One region of the Pseudomonas sp. RSB 5.4 genome, then DNA from elsewhere that is predicted to be linked to it. Evidence: predicted binding sites of a transcription regulator. Region 1 holds the regulator's gene; the other holds the start of a gene.
The links. The regulator sigma-54, encoded in region 1, starts transcription at its own class of promoters, with help from an activator protein. The targets are predictions, from matches to a motif close to ANTGGCATNNANNTTGCTNT.

Region 1 (9,775 bases):
CTGGCCTGCTGTACGGCGACTTCCCCGTGGACCATCGCTGAAACCTCCTTCCGTCTGCTGCTCGACACAGCCACCGACATCGCGTTGCCGTGGCACTGGCGCAGCCTGTGTCTCGATCAAGCCTGGCGCCCGCTGCGTGAAATGGAGCGCCTGTCGCTGTGCAACTGCCGGCTCCAGCGCTGGCAGCGCTACACCTGGCAACTGGCGACCTGCGAGTTGCTTCCTTCGATTCCTCTTATTGAACTGGTGCAAGGATTTTCAGATGACCAAGACACGTATTGAGCGCGACAGCATGGGCGAATTGCAGGTGCCGGTGGGCGCTCTCTACGGCGCGCAGACCCAGCGTGCAGTGGATAACTTCCCGATCAGCGGCCAACCGATGCCGAGGCAATTCATCCGTGCGCTGATCCTCGCCAAAGCCGCTGCCGCCCGGGCCAACGTCGAGCTCAACCAGATCAGCGCCGCACAGGGCAAAGCCATCAGCGATGCGGCCCAAGGCCTGCTCGAAGGCGACTTCATGCAGCATTTTCCGGTGGATATCTTCCAGACCGGCTCCGGCACCAGCTCCAACATGAACGCCAACGAAGTGATCGCGACCCTCGCCAGCCGTCTGCTCGACGAGCCGGTCAACCCGAACGATCACGTCAATTGCGGACAGAGCAGCAACGACATCATTCCGACCACCATCCACGTCAGCGCTGCCCTGGCTTTGCACGAACAGCTGTTGCCGGCGTTGCTGCACCTGGTGCAGGTGATCGAAAACAAAGCCGAACAGGTCCATCACCACGTCAAAACCGGTCGCACCCATTTGATGGACGCGATGCCGGTGCGCATGAGCCAGGTGCTCAATGGCTGGGCGCAACAGCTCAAGGCCAATATCGGTCACCTGCAGGATTTGCTGCCGAGCCTGCAATCGCTGGCACAGGGCGGTACGGCGGTAGGTACCGGGATCAATGCGCATCCTGAGTTCGCCGCACGTTTCAGCCGCCAACTGAGCCAGCTGACCCATGTGCAATTCACTCCGGGCAAGGATCTGTTCGCGCTGATCGGCTCGCAGGACACCGCCGTCGCCGTTTCCGGCCAGCTCAAGGCTACCGCGGTGTCGCTGATGAAAATCGCCAACGACCTGCGCTGGATGAACTCAGGGCCGCTTGCCGGTCTCGGCGAGATCGAGCTCGAAGGGCTGCAACCGGGTTCGTCGATCATGCCGGGCAAGGTCAACCCGGTGATTCCGGAAGCCACTGCGATGGTCGCCGCGCAAGTGATCGGCAACGACTCGGTGATCACCATCGCCGGCCAGTCGGGCAATTTCGAACTGAACGTGATGCTGCCGATCATCGCCCAGAACCTGCTCAGCAGCATCGAACTGCTGGCCAATGCCAGTCGTCTGCTCGGCGACAAGGCCATCGCCAGCTTCAAGGTCAATGAGTCGCGGCTCAAGGAAGCACTGTCGCGCAACCCGATTCTGGTCACCGCGCTCAACCCGATCATCGGCTATCAGAAGGCCGCCGAAATCGCCAAGCAGGCCTACAAACAGGGGCGTCCGGTGATCGACGTCGCGCTGGAACACACCGATCTGTCGCGCAGCCAACTGGAAGAGTTGCTCAACCCCGAGAAACTCACCGCCGGCGGCGTGTAAATCCCGCAACCGCTTTGGAGGTTCACCATGGAGCACTGGAAACGCACGATCGAACGGGCCAATCGCTGCTTCATGCTGGGCGAGCTGATTGATGCCCGTGAAGCTTATCTGCAGGCCCTGGCCCTGGCGCAAGTGCTGTTCGAGCGCTGGGCCGATGCCGACGAAGCGGTGGCGGCCTGCGTCATCTCCCACCACAACCTGGCGGATCTGCACCTGCGCCTGAATCAGCCGGAGGAGAGCGCAGAGTACCTCTGCGCGATTCATCAACGGCTGTTGCAAACCATGCAGGACGAACGCCTGCGTCCGGCCCTGCGTGAAGCGGCGCTACGCCAGAGCAGCAAGACCTACGTCGAACTGCTGAATTTCATCAGCGAGCACGGCGAATACCCGCGCACCCAGCGCCTGCTGCACCCGGATACCGGCAATGCGCGCCGCGCGCCTGCCTCACATCACCATGGAGTCCACTGAAATGGCTTTTACCTTGCCTGCCTTGCCGTACGCCTACGACGCCCTGGAACCGCACATTGATGCGCAAACCATGGAGATTCATTACACCAAGCACCACCAGACCTACATCAACAACCTCAATGCCGCCGTCGAAGGCACTGAGTACGCCGAGTGGCCGGTGGAAAAACTGGTCGCCAGCGTCCAGCAGTTGCCGGAAAAACTCCGCGCAGCGGTGATCAACCAGGGCGGTGGCCACGCCAACCACTCGCTGTTCTGGGAAGTCATGGTGCCCAATGGCGGTGGCAAGCCAGATGGCGCGTTGGCCAAGGCGATCGATGAGCAACTGGGCGGCCTCGACAGTTTCAAGGACGCCTTCACCAAAGCCGCACTGACCCGTTTCGGCAGCGGCTGGGCCTGGCTCAGCGTCACTCCCGACAAGAAACTGATCGTGGAAAGCAGCGGCAATCAGGACAGCCCGCTGATGAATGGCAATACGCCGATTCTCGGTCTGGACGTCTGGGAACACGCTTACTACCTGCGTTATCAGAACCGCCGTCCGGAATACATCAACGCGTTCTACAACGTGATCAATTGGCCTGAAGTCGCCGCGCGTTATCAGGCCGCACTGGTTTAAGCCATCTATAAAAACAATCCAGGGCTGACTATGGGCACTGAAACACTGTCGATTGGCGGTGGGCGCATGTTTCGTTACGCGGTCGGGTCGCTGTTGCTGCTGGCGGGCATGACTCTGCTTGCGGCGCACGGCCTGGAATGGCTGGATCTGCAGCCGAAGCTGTCGCGGGCCTTGCAGGGTGGGGCGATCTGCGCCCTCGGCACGGCGCTCGGCGCGGTGCCGGTGTTGGTGATCCGGCGCATGCCGCAGATGCTCAGCGATACGCTGCTGGGTTTCGGCGCCGGCGTGATGCTGGCAGCGACTGCGTTTTCGCTGATCGTGCCGGGCATTGGTGCCGCCGAAACTCTGGGCCTGACACCGTGGGCGGCCAGCGGGCTGATCTGCTTCGGCATCATGCTCGGTGCATTCGGCTTGTATCTGGTGGACCTGAAACTGTCCGGCGCCTCACCGGAAATGCTCGTCGGTACCCCTGAGCACCCGGTGATTGCGCCGCGGATCTGGCTGTTCGTCTTCGCCATCATTGCCCACAACATCCCGGAAGGCATGGCGGTGGGTGTCTCTGCAGGTGGTGGCATGCCGGATGCCGACAGTCTGGCGATGGGCATTGCCTTGCAGGATGTGCCAGAAGGATTGGTGATTGCGCTGGTGCTGGCCGGGGCGGGGATGTCGCGGGTCAGGGCGTTCTTGATCGGGGCGGCTTCAGGGCTGGTCGAGCCAGTGTTTGCGCTGCTCTGTGCGTGGCTGGTCAGTCTGGCGGAGCTGTTGTTGCCGTTGGGGCTGGCGCTGGCGGCGGGGGCGATGTTGCTGGTGGTGACGCATGAGGTGATCCCCGAGTCGCGACGCAATGGTCATGACAAGCTTGCCAGTCTTGGCTTGCTGATCGGGTTCTGTCTGATGATGGTGATGGATACGGCGCTGGGCTGATTGGCAGAGAGGGAGCAAGCTCCCCCTCCATGCAGGATCAACCACCTTCATCGAAGTAGTTGTTGATCAATGCCACCAGCGCATCCAGCGCTTCCTGCTCCTGATGGCCTTCGGTACTCAGATAGATCTTGGTGCCTTTGCCGGCGGCCAGCATCATCATCGCCATGATGCTTTTGCCATCAACTGTGGTTTCGGGTGTGCGCCCCACTCTGATCGTGCAATCCGGGAACTTACCCGCTACCCCGACGAATTTGGCCGACGCTCGGGCATGCAGGCCCAGCTTATTGATGATTTCGATTTCCAGAGCAGGCATCGCGGTGTGAATCCTTTAAGTGAGGTCGCGGTGGCGAACCTGGACGTTCTTCAGGGTTTTCTGCAGGGCCTGACCCAGACGTTCGGTCAGGTAAACGGAGCGGTGATGCCCGCCGGTGCAGCCAATGGCAATGGTGACGTAGGCGCGGTTGCTCGCGGCAAAACGCGGCAGCCATTTATTCAGGTAGCCGTAGATGTCTTGAAACATCTCGTCAACCTCCGGCTGCGCCGCCAGATATTCGGCGACCGGTGCATCGAGACCGGATTGTGCGCGCAATTCAGGCTTCCAGTACGGATTGGGCAGGCAGCGCACGTCGAACACCAGATCCGCATCCACCGGCATGCCGCGCTTGAAGCCGAACGACTCGACCAGGAAGGCCGTGCCCGGCTCCGGCTGGTTCAGCAGGCGTAGCTTGATGGTGTCGCGCAACTGGTACAGGTTCAGATTGGTGGTGTTGACCTTGAGGTCGGCCAGGTCGGCAATCGGCCCGAGCAGGGCAGTCTCGTCGTTGATCGCTTCGGCCAGCGAGCGGTTGGCCGTGCTCAGCGGGTGACGACGGCGGGTTTCCGAAAAGCGCTTGAGCAGGGTTTCTTCGTCGGCATCCAGATACAGCACATCGCACTGGATGTGCCGGGCGCGGACTTCTTCCAGCAACTCGGGGAAACGCGACAGGTGGCTTGGCAGGTTGCGCGCATCAATCGACACCGCCACCAGCGGCTGGGCCAGTTCGGTGTGGATCAGCGCGCGTTCGGCCAGTTCCGGCAGCAGACCGGCCGGCAGGTTGTCGATGCAGTAGTAGCCGTTGTCCTCAAGGACATCCAGGGCAGTGCTTTTACCCGAGCCGGAGCGGCCGCTGACGATGATCAAGCGCATGATTAATGCCCGTTTTGCTCGCTCAGGACGACCTGATACAAGGCTTCGTTGCTCGGTGCGCTGCGCAGTTTTTCGCGCACTTCCTTGCGATCGAGCATGCTGGCGATCTGGCGCAGTAATTCCAGGTGGGCATCGGTGGCAGCTTCCGGGACCAGCAGGACAAACAGCAGGTCAACCGGCGCACCGTCGATGGCATCGAAATCGATAGGCGCATCAAGGTGCATCAAAGCGCTGACAGGCGCTTCACAGCCTTTGAGGCGACAGTGGGGAATGGCGATGCCGTTGCCGAAACCGGTGGAGCCAAGTTTCTCACGGGCGATCAGCGCCTCGAAGACATCTTGCATCTCCAGACCCGGCACTTCGCGGGCGATCAGGTTGGCAATCTGTTCGAGGGCTTTCTTTTTACTGCCGCCCGGCACGTTCACCAGGGAACGGCCGGGGGTCAGGATACTTTCAAGTCGGATCATGGGTTGGGGGTGTTAACGACCTGTCGCGCCCTGGAGGAGGCTCTGGGTCTTTTCCTTATGCTTTTTGAGTTGGCGATCCAGCTTGTCGGTCAGTGCGTCGATCGCAGCGTACATGTCGGTATCTTCTGCGTTGGCGACCACTTCGCTGCCGGGAATATGCAAGGTGGCTTCGATTTTCTGCTTCAGCTTTTCGACGCACATCGTGACCTGCACGTTGGTGATCTTGTCGAAATGGCGCTCCAGTCGTTGGAGTTTTTCCTCGATATAGGAACGCAGAGGTTGGGTCACTTCCAGTTGGTGTCCACTGATGTTGACTTGCATACAGCTTCTCCTTCGTTGCCAGTGCATAAAGCGGCAGGCCGAAGAGCCTGCCACTGGAACGCTGTAACGTGGCTTACATCAACCGCTTGCGTTCGCTCGAAGGCGCGATCCCGAGGGATTCGCGGTACTTGGCGACGGTGCGGCGAGCCACCTGAATGCCTTGTGCCTCCAGTAAACCAGCGATCTTGCTGTCACTCAACGGCTTTTTCTGATTTTCCGCCGCAACCAGTTTCTTGATGATCGCGCGAATCGCCGTGGACGAGCATTCGCCGCCTTCGGAGGTGCTGACGTGGCTGGAGAAAAAGTATTTCAGTTCATAAATGCCCCGTGGGGTATGCATGAATTTCTGGGTAGTGACGCGGGAAATCGTCGATTCGTGCATACCAACCGCCTCGGCGATGTCGTGCAGGACCAACGGCTTCATGGCTTCGTCGCCGTACTCCAGGAAACCGCGCTGATGCTCGACGATCTGGGTCGCCACTTTCATCAGGGTTTCGTTGCGGCTTTGCAGGCTCTTGATGAACCAGCGCGCTTCCTGCAACTGATTGCGCATGAAGGTGTTATCGGCGCTGGTATCGGCGCGACGGACAAAACCGGCGTACTGTGCGTTGACCCGCAGACGGGGCACCGACTCCTGATTCAGCTCGACCAGCCAGCGTTCGTTGTCCTTGCGCACAATGACGTCCGGCACCACGTACTCGGCTTCAGTCGATTCGATCTGCGAGCCCGGGCGCGGATTCAGGCTCTGCACCAGTTCGATGACCTGACGCAGCTCATCTTCCTTGAGCTTCATACGCCGCATCAGCTGGCTGTAGTCGCGGCTGCCGAGCAGATCGATGTAATCGCTGACCAGACGCTTGGCTTCGTTCAGCCACGGAGTCTTGGCCGGGAGCTGGCGCAGTTGCAGCAACAGGCATTCGCCGAGGTTGCGGGCGCCGATGCCGGCGGGTTCGAACTGCTGGATGCGGTGCAGGACGGCTTCGATCTCGTCCAGCTCGATGTCGAGTTCCGGATCAAAGGCGTCGAGAATTTCTTCGAGGGTTTCGTCGAGGTAGCCCTGATTGTTGATGCAATCGATCAGGGTCACGGCGATCAGGCGGTCGGTGTCGGACATCGGCGCCAGGTTCAATTGCCAGAGCAAATGGCTCTGCAGGCTTTCCCCGGCAGAGGTGCGGGTGGTGAAGTCCCACTCGTCGTCATCGCCGCTGGGCAGGCTGCTGGCGCTGGTCTGGTAGACATCTTCCCAGGCAGTGTCGACCGGCAGCTCGTTGGGAATGCGCTCGTTCCATTCACCTTCCTCCAGGTTGTCCACCGTCGGGGCGGTTTCCTGGTATGACGGTTCCTGAATGTCGGTGTTGGGCTTTTGTTCGGCGTTGTCGGCCAAAGGATCGGAGTTGTCGAAGTCGTCGCCTTCTTCCTGGCGTTCGAGCATCGGATTGGATTCCAGGGCCTCCTGGATTTCCTGTTGCAGGTCCAGGGTCGACAATTGGAGCAGGCGGATGGCCTGTTGCAGCTGCGGTGTCATCGTCAGCTGCTGGCCCATTCTCAAGACTAGCGATGGTTTCATGGCAGGGGCTTAACACCTTATTCGCCGGCGCGCATGCGCCATCCACTACAGGGCGCCGAAGCGCCAAACTTAAGCAAATTATATGCCTGAAACTGTCGTGTTTGCCTAGAGCGCTGTAACAATAAAAGCGTATAAAAGCCTGCTTCATCGATACAGCACCCGGAGGCTGGTCAAGTGCCTTGGTGCTTACAGGCGGAACTCGTGGCCCAGATACACTTCCTTCACCAGATCGTTGGCAAGGATGGTCGCAGCATCGCCTTCGGCGATCAGTTGACCGTCGTTGACGATGTAGGCGGTTTCGCAGATATCCAGGGTCTCACGCACGTTGTGGTCGGTGATCAGAACACCGATGCCCTTGGCCTTGAGGTGGTGGATGATCTGCTTGATGTCGCCGACCGAGATCGGGTCAACACCGGCGAACGGTTCGTCGAGCAGGATGAATTTCGGTGCGGTCGCCAGTGCGCGGGCGATTTCCACCCGGCGGCGTTCACCACCGGACAGGCTCATGCCGAGGTTGTCGCGGATGTGGCTGATGTGGAATTCCTGCAGCAGGCTTTCCAGTTCCTTGCGACGACCGGCCTTGTCGAGTTCCGCGCGGGTTTCGAGGATGGCCATGATGTTATCGGCCACCGACAGTTTGCGGAAGATCGACGCTTCTTGCGGCAGATAGCCGATACCGGCCTTGGCGCGGCCGTGCATCGGCTGATGGCTGACGTCCAGATCATCGATCAACACGCGGCCCTGATCGGCCTGCACCAGGCCGACGATCATATAGAAGCAGGTCGTCTTGCCGGCGCCGTTCGGGCCGAGCAGGCCAACGATCTGGCCACTGTCGATCGACAGGCTGACGTCGCGCACAACCTGGCGGCTTTTATAGGCCTTGGCCAGGTGTTGAGCTTTCAGAGTTGCCATTACTGGGCCTTTTTCTCGTCGTTTTTCGGCTTCGGCTGGATCACCATGTCGATGCGCGGACGCGCCTCGGTGACCTTACTGCCGGTAGCGCGGCCGGCGCTGGCCAGTTTTTTCACCGTGTCATAGACGATTTTTTCGCCCTGAGTGGTGTTGTTGTCCTTGTCGACAACCTTGGCCTTGTCGATCAGCACGACGCGATTCTGCTGCGCGTGATACTGGATGGTCACGCCCCAGCCCTGCACAGGTTTTTTGTCGCCGGCAGTCTGCAGCTGTTCGAAGTAGGCGAGGTTGCCGACTGAGGTCACCACGTCGATATCACCGGTCGGGGTGCGAGTCAGGGTCACGGTATTACCGGTCACCTTCATCGAGCCCTGGGTAATGATCACGTCACCTTTATAGGTGGCAACGCCATTCTTGTCGTCCATCTGGGCATCGTCGGCCTGAATGCGAATGGGCTGCTCTTGATCGTTCGGCAGAGCCCAGGCGCTCACGCTTCCCAGTGCTGCGCCCAGACTGAGCAAAATAGGGAGGGTTTTAACGAGCCTCATACTGTCCTCTTACGTTAGATAGCAGGTGTATCCTGCTTTCCTTCAAATACGCCTTCATTCCCACGCCAGTCGATACACCCCCAGCGCCGTCGATTCTAACGGGTTGCGCGGTCTGCGCATATTGCTGCTGCGGGAACACTGTCATGCGTGTGCTGGTGATCAAGGTGTCGCGGTTCTTTTCGTCAGTACGCTTGACGCGTACGGAATCGATCAGTTCGACCTCGGTGCCGCCTGAATTCACTTCACCGCGCTCGCTGGTCACGTGCCACGGAAACTCGGTGCCGCGGAACATGTTCAGGTCGGGTTTGGTGACAAGCGTCACATCCGTCGCTTTCAGATGCTCGGCCTTGTCCGACGTCATCTCGTATTGCAGCTTGCCGTCCGGGAGGTACTGAAAGGTGTGGGTATTGGTGGCGTACCAGTCGATGGCAGTGTCTTCGGCCTTGGCTGCAGGCTTGTCGAGAAAGCGTTCCGGACTGATATTCCAGTAGCCGACCGCTGCAAACATGGCAGCGATACAGCCGAACAGCAGGAAGTTGCGAAATTTTTTGCTAAACATGATTTGGCTCACAGGTACGCGGCGTTGGCCGCATCGAGGCGGCCCTGGGCGCGCAGGATCAATTCGCAGAATTCGCGGGCGGCACCTTCGCCACCACGGGCCCGAGTGACGCCATGGGCGTGTTCGCGCACGAAATCGGCAGCATTGGCGACGGCCATGCCCAGACCTACGCGGCGGATCACCGGCAGGTCAGGCAAGTCGTCACCGAGGTAGGCGACCTGTTCATAGCTTAGGCCCAGTTGCTGCAGAAGACCGTCCAGAACCACCAATTTGTCTTCGCGGCCCTGAAACAGATGCGGGATGCCGAGGTTCTTCGCTCGACGCTCAACCACCGGCGTCTTGCGGCCACTGATGATGGCCGTCTCGACACCAGCATTCATCAGCATCTTGATGCCTTGGCCGTCGAGGGTGTTGAACGTCTTGAATTCGCTGCCGTCTTCAAGGAAGTACAGGCGCCCGTCGGTGAGGACGCCGTCGACGTCGAACACTGCCAGTTTGATCGCTTTGCCGCGTTGCAGCAGATCGCTTGTCATTACATCACTCCTGCACGCAGCAGATCGGAGAGGTTGAA
Region 2 (9,775 bases), 2.7 Mb from region 1:
GGCTTGCGCGATCGACGAGCCGGATTGCGAAGCTTGCCAATAAGCTGAGCTGAGTCAGGCGTTGCGAGGCGCCTGATCTCTCCAGGCAAAAGAAACCCCCGACAGACTTCTGGTTTGTCGGGGGTTTTCTTTTGCCCGCCATTTACCTGTAGGAGCTGTCGAGAGCAACGAGGCTACGATCTTTTGATCTTCAGTGCTGCTGCCAAAGACCAAAAGATCGCAGCCTTCGGCAGCTCCTACAGAGGATGAGTACATCTGGCAGGCTGGCCCCCACGCAAATCAACAGTCCACCGCATCCGCTTTTCACCACTCAACAGGATGAGCGCAAGCTCGGCTGCAGCTCTTGATCTTGCCGTACCGGCCCCTTCGGCAGGCTGAGTGGAGGGATTTATCCGGGGATGGGAGCGCAGCGACCGTTCGACGAAGTCGAACACATCGAGAGGAGGTGCAGCGAAGCAAACCGGAGGCGATGCCCCCGGATGAATCCCGCAGCGAAGGAACCCGAGCCTAAGCGAGGGCCGAACGCTGGGGCCCAGCCTTTTGGTTACTTTTTGGCGTCTGAAAAAGTGACTCGCCGCAAGGGCGAAACCGCCAGCCGCAGCACCCGAAGCAACGGATATTCACCCAATCAAAACAGCTGCCACCCAATAGCCGCCCACAAAAAAGCCCCTCAAAAAGAGGGGCTCTTGCACAACCAGAAACCGCAATCAGGTCATCTGAATGATGGTCTGCATGATGGTGCTCTGAGTCGAAATGGTCTTGGCGTTCGCCTGATAGTTGCTCTGGCCCTTGATCAGGTCCACCAGTTCGTTGGTCAGGTTAACGTTCGACTCTTCCAGCGAGTTGGACGCGATCGAACCGAGTGTACCGGTTTCCGGCGCATCGTAACCCGGGATACCCGAGGCGAACGTCTCTTTCCAGCTAGTACCGCCGACAGCCTGCAGGCCTTGTTCGTTGGTGAAGCTGGCCAGCGCAACCTGGCCGATGGCCTTGCTCTGGTTGTTGCTGAAGTTGGCGAACAGGGTACCGGTACCGTCGATGGTCAGGTTGGTGATCTGGCCAGTGGCGTAACCGTCCTGAGTCGGGATCGAACGCGCGGTATCAGCGTTAAACTGAGTGGTCTTGGCCATGGAAATGGTCACGCCATTGGTGTTGGCAGACGCGCCGTTAGGCGTGAATTTGCCGTTGGTCACGGTGCCCGGTACCCAGCCGGTCAGCTTCAAGTCGCTGCTGATAATCGGATTGGCCGGGTCCGCCGGGTTAGGCGTGCTGACCTGAGTGAGATTGCCAGAGCTGTCGAAGGTCAGTGTCGAAGCAACCGGAGGAGTGGCAGGATCGCTTGGATCGCTACCGGTAGCGTCCGGATTGCGCCCATCCACCAGGGTGTAAACCTTCCAGGTATTGTCATCAGTCTTCACAAAGTACTGATCCATGACGTGCGAGTTGCCCTGAGTGTCATAGATCGGGGTACTGAACGACTTGGTGTACGTCGCAAGCTTGGTCGGATCGAACACGACAGCGTTGGCGCCCGTATCGACGATTTTTGTTGCCGAGGAGTTCAGGTTGATGCTCGAAGTCACCAACGAAGTCGATTTCGGCGCCAGGTTCGAGGTGTCGATCTTCAGGTCGGTCAACACGCCGTTGATGATCTTGCCGTTGGCGTCCACACCGTAACCTTGCAGACGCGAGGTGTAGTCGGTGTTGGTGATATAGCCGGCATTGTCGACCTTGAACGTACCGGCACGGGTGTAAGTGATCGCGCCGTTGTTGCTCATGGTGAAGAAGCCGGAACCGTTGATGCCCATGTCCAACACGTTGCCAGTGTTGTTGATATCACCCTGGGTGAACTGCTGGGACACGTTGGCCAGGCGCACACCGTTGCCGATGACCTTGCTGCCGCTACCCAGGCGAGTGGCCGAGTAGACGTCTTCGAATTCTGCACGGGACGATTTGAAACCGGCGGTCGCGACGTTGGCGATGTTGTTGCCGGTCACGTCCAGTTGTTTGTTGGCTGCATAGAGACCGCTAAGGCCGATATTGAAAGACATATTCCACTCCTTTGTGCCGGTTAGTCGGCTCTATATACCAATGGTTTGTACTTTGGACAGGGCAACGGTGCCCTTGCCGGACAGGTTGAGCATCAGCTCGCCACCGGTCTGGCTGATGGTCACACTGTTGACCGTGGCTGGCAGATAGGTCGCCATATCGGTCGAGGTGCCATTGATCGAGGCGTTGGCCTTGACGGTGTAGGTACCGGTATTCACCAGGTTGCCGTCCTTGTCCTTGCCGTCCCAGGTGAAGCTCGCGCTGCCTGCGGCGCGACTGCCCAGATCGATGGTGCGAACGACCGTGCCGCTGCTGTCGGTAATGCTGACGGTGCCGCCGGCAATCGACGACGGAACGGTGACCGAACCGGTCATGCCTTTGCTCGGGTCGTCCAATTGAACGGTGTTGGTCTGCACGATCACGTTGCGGCCCACCAGCGACGACGCCTGCAGGGCCTGCGAGGAGTTGTAGTTGCCGGCCAGCGAGCTGACGGTGCTGTTAAGCGTGGTGATGCCTTCCAGGCTGCTGAACTGCGCCAACTGCGCAACGAACGCGCTGTTGTCCTGCGGGTCGAGCGGGTTCTGGTTTTTCAGCTGGGTGACCAGCAATTGCAGGAACGCATCCTTGCCCAGCGCCTGGCCGCCGGTGGAACTGTTAGTCGCAGAAGCAATGCCATCGGCGGTCGAACTGGTCTTCTTCGACGAGTTCGCCAGGATGTCATTCATGCTCAAGCTGCTGGTGGTATCGGAAACACTCATGGCAGTCGCCCCTTATTACTGACCGAGGGTCAGCACCTTCTGCATCATGGTTTTGGCGGTGTTCATCATTTCGGCGTTGGTCTGGAACGACCGGCTCGCGGAAATCATGTCAGCCATTTCTTCCACCACGTTGACGTTCGGGTAGTAGACGTAACCCTTGGCGTCAGCGGCCGGATGGTTCGGCTCGTAGCGCGCTTCGAGGTTGCTCTGGTCTTCGACCACGCCAAGCACCTGTACGCCCTGCCCTGCAGCGTCCTGGCTCTGGAACAGCGAGTTGCTGCCGCTGTTCTGGCCGCCCTGGAACATGGTGGCGAACACCGGGTGACGGGCGCGGTAAGTCTGGTCGATGCTCGACGAGACAGTTTCGGCGTTGGCTATGTTCGAAGCCACGGTGTTCAGACGCGTGGTTTGTGCGCTCATGCCGCTGCCGGCAATGTTGAAAACGCTAGACAGGGACATGGATTACTCTCCGCGCAGGGCTGACACCAGCCCTTTGAATTTGCTGTTGAGCAGAGTGAAGCTGGCCTGGAAGCCGACCGCGTTTTCCGCGTAATTCGACTGCTCGAGCTGAGCGTCCACGGTGTTCTGGTCGATCGAAGGCTGCATCGGCGTGCGATACATCAGCGACTCGTCGCCATTGCCCACGCCTTCAGCCTCGATGTGACGGCTGTTGGTCATGTTCAGGGCGATGGTGCCGTTGGCGTTCTTCTGGCTCTGTGCTTCGAGCACTTTGGAGAAGTCCAGATCCCGAGCCTTGTAGTTCGGGGTATCGGCGTTGGCGATGTTGTTGGCCAACACTTCGGCGCGCTGGGCGCGGAAGCCCAATGCCTTTTCGTGAATGCCGAGCGCTTTATCGAAGCTGATGCTCATGTCGGGAACCTTCGGGTGACCGGTTTTTCGTACCTGAGCTTTAGCAAGCCGCGTGCCAATGCGAGAAACCCCCGAAAACCGTGGCCTTGCGGGGCATTGGCAAAGCGGCAATGCCAGAAAAGCGGCAAACGGCTTCCGCTGGCTGCCGCTTTTCTGCCGCTTGCCCTCCCCTCCACCCACACCACAGACCCACTGTGGGAGCGGGCTTGCTCGCGAAAGCGTCGAGTCAGTCGATATCTGTTTTTCTGACACACTGCCTTCGCGAGCAAGCCCGCTCCCACAGGGGATTTGTGGTGTGTGAGGGAGATAATTCAGGCACAAAAAAACGGGAGCCCCTGAGGACTCCCGTTTTTTGTATTGCCGATGCAATCACTTCGCCTGGTAAATGATCCCCGGGCTGCACTGGACCATCTGGTAATGATCCGGCAAACCGTTCAGCGCTTCGGAAGCGCCGAGGAACAGATACCCGCCCGGCTTCAGCGTGCTGTGAATGCGCAACAGGATGTCTTTCTTCACCTCGGCGGAGAAGTAGATCAGCACGTTGCGGCAAAACACGATGTCGAACTTGCCAAGACTCGCATAGCTGTCGAGCAGGTTGAACGAGCGGAACTCCACGCGATTCTTGATCGGCGCCTTGACCGCCCAGCGTCCCGGCCCTTTCGGGTCGAAGTAGCGCTGCAGACGATCGGCGGACAAACCGCGACCGATCGCCAGACTGTCGTACTCGCCGGTCTTGCAGTTGTTCAGCATGCTGCCGGACAGGTCGGTGGCAACGATCTGCACACCCATCTTCAACTGACCGAGGTTGCTGCGCTCGAACTCATCGATCGACATCGACAGCGAATACGGTTCCTGACCCGACGAGCACGCCGCCGACCAGATCCGCAGACGCTGGTTGGGACTGGCTTTGATCGCCTCGGGCAGCACCTTGTTCTTCAAGACTTCAAACGGATAGGTGTCACGAAACCACAGGGTTTCGTTGGTCGTCATGGCATCGACCACCTGCTCGCGCAAACCGCTGCGCGGCTGGGTCTGGATGCGCTGTACCAGCTCACCCAGGGACTTGATGCCTTGCTGCTCCATCAGTTTGTTGAGACGGCTCGAGACCAGGTACTGCTTGTTTTCACCGAGCAAAATGCCACAGGCTTTTTCCAGGAAGACCCGGAACTGTTCGAAATCCAAATTACCCGTAGACAATGATGCCGCCTCTTAAATCGTGTTGACCGCCAGGGGCAGAAGGCCCCTAGCTGATATCTGCTGCTTTGATCCGGTCGACTACCCGGGATGCCAGGTCATCAGGACGGAATTTGGCCAGGAAGTCATCGGCACCGACTTTCTTGACCATCGCCTGATTGAATACCCCCGACAACGAAGTATGCAGGATGATATGAAGCTTTTGCATGCGCGGGTCGCTGCGGATCTCCGCCGTCAGGGTGTACCCGTCCATCTCCGGCATCTCGATGTCGGAAATCATCATCAGGAACTCTTCTTCCGGCTTCTTGCCCTCATCGACCAGCTTGCGCAGGTAATCCAGCGCCTGCTTGCCGTCGTTCAGCGCCACCACTTCGACACCGACCGTCTGCAGGCAACGCGTGACCTGCTTGCGCGCCACCGACGAGTCATCGACCGTCAATACCCGCAGCGACAACGCCTTGCTCTGGGTCTCGACATCGACCACACCGACCGAAATCGCCTCGGGGGTCGGCGCGACTTCCGCCAGCACCTTCTCGACGTCGATGATTTCGACTAACTGATTGTCGACTCGAGTCACAGCGGTCAGGTAATGATCGCGACCCGTGCCCTTGGGCGGCGGATGGATCTCTTCCCAGTTCATGTTGACGATGCGCTCCACCGAGCGGACCAGGAAACCCTGGGTCTTGGTGTTGTACTCCGTGATGATCACGAACGGATTTTTCTTGTCTTTCAACGCTCCGGAACCGGTCGCCATTGCCAGATCAAGGATCGGAATGGTCGCCCCCCGGATATTCGCCACCCCGCACACGACAGGACTGGACTTGGGCATCAACGTCAGGGACGGGCATTGCAGCACTTCCCGCACCTTGAACACGTTGATTCCGTAGAGCTGTTGACCGTCGAGACGGAACAACAACAGCTCCAGGCGATTCTGCCCTACCAGTTGCGTGCGCTGGTTCACCGAATCCATTACACCAGCCATGCCCAGACTCCTACACCAACGCCAAGTGTTGTTGCGACGCACATTCATTGCTAAACGGCACGGCGCTTGCTTTTTAACTCGTATGAACGCTCAAACGACATTTTTCCGACGCCTGACCTCCCGCACCCGCAAAGCGTTGTGCGCGACGTCTGCCGTCTGCTTGTTTTTCGCTGGCAGCCCTGCCGGTGCTGATACGGTTACCTTGCCTGACATGCTTATCGGCGTCACTCAGGGCTTTCTTGAGTTCACCGTAGAAGACTATCTGGCTACCAGTCAAACCGAAGGCCGCTACGAAATCGAGGTCAACCAGCTCGACCCACGTATGCGCATGCCTATGTGCGACAAGGAATTGACAGCGTCACTGGAGAGTCCGGCACGTCCGCTGGGCCGGGTCACGGTCAAGGTCCGTTGCGAGGGAAGCTCGCCCTGGACGGTGTTCGTGCCCGCTCAAGTCCGCCTGTTTCGCGAGATTGTCACCACCACCCGACCGCTCAAACGCGCCGGGATTATCGAGCCGCAGGACGTGACCTTGCGTGAACGCGACGTCAGCCAGATCAATCAGGGTTTCCTGACGTCGGTGGATGAAGCCATCGGGCAAAAATTAACCCGACCAACGGTCGCCGATCAGGTCATTACTCTGGTGCATCTGGAACAGGCTGAAGTGGTGCGCAAGGGCGATCAGGTGGTCATCATCGCCCGCAGCGGTACGCTCGCCGTACGCATGCCCGGCGAAGCCCTGGCCAACGGCGGTCTGAAGGAGCAGATCCGGGTGAAAAACCTGAACTCCAACCGGGTGATCAAGGCGCAGGTCATCGCGCCGGGCCAAGTGGAAGTGGCCATGTAAAACGCTCAAGCAGAAAACTGGCGCCGGCCTCGACGCTTCCCTAAACTGTGCCGAAGCAGGACACGCTTCGACGCATGCAGCTCATTGCAAATGAGCCTAAAGTTTTCCAGGGGATGGCCGAGAACATGGCAAGCGTCCAAATTCCCAGAGGTTTTTAACATGGTCATCGATTTCAGCCGTTTGAACAGCTCCTCGTCACTTACGGGCAGTACACGTACCAGCAACGCCAAGGAAACCGCCGATACCGGCACCTCCGCGCCGCTGAATACCCCGGCCGAAACGGCCAGTACCGTAAAAAGCGGGGAATCGGTACACCTCAGCAATGAGGCTCAACAGTTGCAGAAGGTCACTGACAAGCTGCGCGATCAGCCTGCCGTCGACAAAGCCCGAGTGGCCGAGTTGAAAGCAGCGATTGCCGATGGCAGCTATAAAGTCGACAGCAACCGTGTAGCCAGCAAACTGCTCAACTTCGAAGCCCAGCGCTAGGCTTTTGCCGGCGCCAGGCTTTTGGACGCTTAGAACCCAAGGCCAGCCATGCACGACACTAATTTATTGCAACTGATCACCGACGACTTTGCTCCAGCTCAACAATTGCTGGAGTTATTGCAAACCGAGTCCCTCGCCTTGCACGGTCGCGACATGCCCTTGCTCGAAGATATTCTGGCGCGCAAACAGGCATTGATCATTCTGCTTGAACAGCATGGCCGCAAGCGCAGCGAAATCCTCGCCAGCCTCAACCTGCCGCTCGATCGTCAGGGCCTGGAGCAACTGGCCAGCCAGTCGAGCATTGGCGATCAGTTGCTGTCCCAGAGCGACGTACTGACAGACCTGATTGCCCAGTGCCAGGCGGCCAATGTCAAAAACGGTCAGTCGATCCAGATTCAGCAGGCCACCACGGCCAATCAGCTGAAAATCCTCACCGGGGGCGAGCCACCAGCGTTGTATGACGCCACAGGCACTTTCGCCAAGCCCACCAAGCCGCGTACGCTCAGCCAGGCGTGAGCCATTCGATGTGCCTGCACTATCAACCCGCGAAACATGCTGGCAAAATGCTGGCTAGTCGTAGTCAAATTTTGTCTGGAGATTGAGAAAACGTGCCAAACGCCCTAAGCGCGGATGATACTCCGCAGCCACCAAAGGTGCTGACCACGCCCCTGGAAATCTCCAGCAACCTGCGCCAGCTGCAAGAAAGCCACGATCCGCTGATCATCACCTTTCACGAGCGCAGTCAGCGCTTCCAGAGCTACCTGATCAAGGTTGACCGGGAAACCGCGACGATTGCCCTGGACGAGATGATCCCGCGCGATGGCGAGCGTTTTCTGCTGGCCGGCGAACCGTTCAAGGTCGAAGGCTTTCACGAAGGCGTGCGCATCGCCTGGGAATGCAACGGCACGCTGAACATTGAAGAATCCGAAGGTGACCGCTTCTACACCGGCGAACTGCCGACCGAAGTGGTTTACCACCAGCGCCGCAACGCTTTTCGCGCGGCCCTGAAACTGACCGATCTGGTCAGCGTTGAACTCGGTGGCGAAAAGCTCAAGGCACCGCTCAACGGTAAACTGCTGGATATTTCCGCCACCGGTTGCAAGCTGCGCTTTGACGGCGACATCACCGATCGCCTGCAACTGGGCCAGGTTTATGACCGCATGATCGCCACCCCGCTGTTCGGCAATCAGCCGACTTCGGTCGAACTGCGTTATCTGCACTTCGAAGAAAAGCTCAACATCACCTTCGCCGGCCTGCGTTTCCACAACATCAGTGGTCAGGCGGCGCGCAACGTCGAGCGCTTCGTTTATCAACTGCAGCGTGAAGCACGCCGGTTCGATAAAGACGATCTGTGATTCGTACAGGCAAATAGAAAGGGCAGCCCCTCGCGGGACTGCCCTTTTTTATGCCAAAAATCTTTCTGCCAGCAACGGACACCTGTGGCGAGGGAGCTTGCTCCCGCTGGGGCGCGAAGCGCCCCCCCACCCTTTATCTGGCAAGCGGGGCCTGCTGCGCAGTCCAGCGGGAGCAAGCTCCCTCGCCACAGTTACAGTGTCTGCCTCTGAACAGCCTTACCCTCACCCGACTCAGGGTCTGGCCCCACTGATGTCCGGTGTCGGTTTATCACCCTCATCAGCCGAATCAGTTTCTGCCACAGCTTCAGGCTGAACCTCGGGTTCTGGCTCTGGCTCCGGCGTAACCGTGGTTTGCATCTGCTCCTGCACCACCTGCTCATCCACTCGCGGATCGAGCGCTGCCACCAGCGGCGAACTCGACATGCTGTCCGGCATCGCCACGTGATGCAGCGGTGCGTCGTCGACCTGATGCAGATTGGTCACGGCTTTCGGGCGAATGCGCCACACCAGCACCAGTGCAAAGAAGCTGAAGAACGCGTACAGACTCTGACTGCCGAACAGCTTCATCAGCACACCCGCCAGCAGCGGGCCGATACTCGCGCCGACACCGTAGGTCACCAGCAGCATCGCCGTCAGCGACACCCGGCGATCGCCCTCGACGTGGTCGTTGGAGAACGCCACCGCCAGCGGATACAGGCAGAACTGCACCAGCGAACAGAGGAAGCCAACCACAAACAGCACCTCCAGCGGCACTTGCGGCAGGATCGCCAACGGCAACGCTGCCACCGCCAGGAACCCGGCAAAGCAACGGATCAGCAGCGCCCGGTCATAACGGTCGGACAACCAGCCCAACGGCCACTGCACCAGCAGCCCGGCAAAAATGCAGCTACCCATGAACAGACCAACCTGCTCGGTCGACAGCCCCTGCTGCGACGCATACAGCGGCGCCAGACCGTAGAACGAGCCGATGATCAGACCGGCCCCCAGCACCGTGCTCAACGACTGCGGCACCCGCTTGATAAAGAAGCGCGGCTCCATCGGTGCCGGATGCAGTGGCGCCGGGTGGATCCGTCGAGTCAGCGCCACCGGCACCAGACACAAGGCAAAACACAGCGCGACCAGCATCAGCAGTTCCAGGCCGAGGCCCGGGTGCATGACCAGAATCAGCTGACCCAGCACCAGCCCCAGATACGAAGCGATCATGTAACCGCTGAACACCAGCCCGCGCTGGTTGGCGTCG

Region 2: a site for sigma-54 is predicted at 3,715-3,734, ahead of flgB (flagellar basal body rod protein FlgB). Genes of this name have one in related genera too.

The regions. Positions count from the first base shown of each region.
Region 1 covers NZ_CP146986.1:5,605,963-5,615,737, forward strand. The annotation lists gene V9L13_RS25140 (FagA protein) at 1-282, shown strand, start outside; gene V9L13_RS25145 (class II fumarate hydratase) at 263-1,639, shown strand; gene V9L13_RS25150 (hypothetical protein) at 1,667-2,107, shown strand; gene V9L13_RS25155 (superoxide dismutase) at 2,109-2,720, shown strand; gene V9L13_RS25160 (ZIP family metal transporter) at 2,751-3,644, shown strand; gene V9L13_RS25165 (HPr family phosphocarrier protein) at 3,682-3,957, opposite strand; gene rapZ (RNase adapter RapZ) at 3,973-4,830, opposite strand; gene ptsN (PTS IIA-like nitrogen regulatory protein PtsN) at 4,833-5,297, opposite strand; gene raiA (ribosome-associated translation inhibitor RaiA) at 5,310-5,618, opposite strand; gene V9L13_RS25185 (RNA polymerase factor sigma-54) at 5,692-7,185, opposite strand; gene lptB (LPS export ABC transporter ATP-binding protein) at 7,372-8,097, opposite strand; gene lptA (lipopolysaccharide transport periplasmic protein LptA) at 8,097-8,645, opposite strand; gene lptC (LPS export ABC transporter periplasmic protein LptC) at 8,632-9,204, opposite strand; gene V9L13_RS25205 (HAD family hydrolase) at 9,213-9,737, opposite strand; gene V9L13_RS25210 (KpsF/GutQ family sugar-phosphate isomerase) at 9,737-9,775, opposite strand, start outside.
Region 2 covers NZ_CP146986.1:2,954,883-2,964,657, forward strand. The annotation lists gene V9L13_RS13265 (ribonucleoside-diphosphate reductase subunit alpha) at 1-43, shown strand, start outside; gene flgE (flagellar hook protein FlgE) at 708-2,048, opposite strand; gene flgD (flagellar hook assembly protein FlgD) at 2,079-2,804, opposite strand; gene flgC (flagellar basal body rod protein FlgC) at 2,820-3,263, opposite strand; gene flgB (flagellar basal body rod protein FlgB) at 3,267-3,674, opposite strand; gene cheR (protein-glutamate O-methyltransferase CheR) at 4,044-4,871, opposite strand; gene V9L13_RS13295 (chemotaxis protein CheV) at 4,918-5,850, opposite strand; gene flgA (flagellar basal body P-ring formation chaperone FlgA) at 5,933-6,694, shown strand; gene flgM (flagellar biosynthesis anti-sigma factor FlgM) at 6,854-7,180, shown strand; gene V9L13_RS13310 (flagellar protein FlgN) at 7,229-7,696, shown strand; gene V9L13_RS13315 (flagellar regulator YcgR PilZN domain-containing protein) at 7,789-8,535, shown strand; gene V9L13_RS13320 (MFS transporter) at 8,767-9,775, opposite strand, start outside.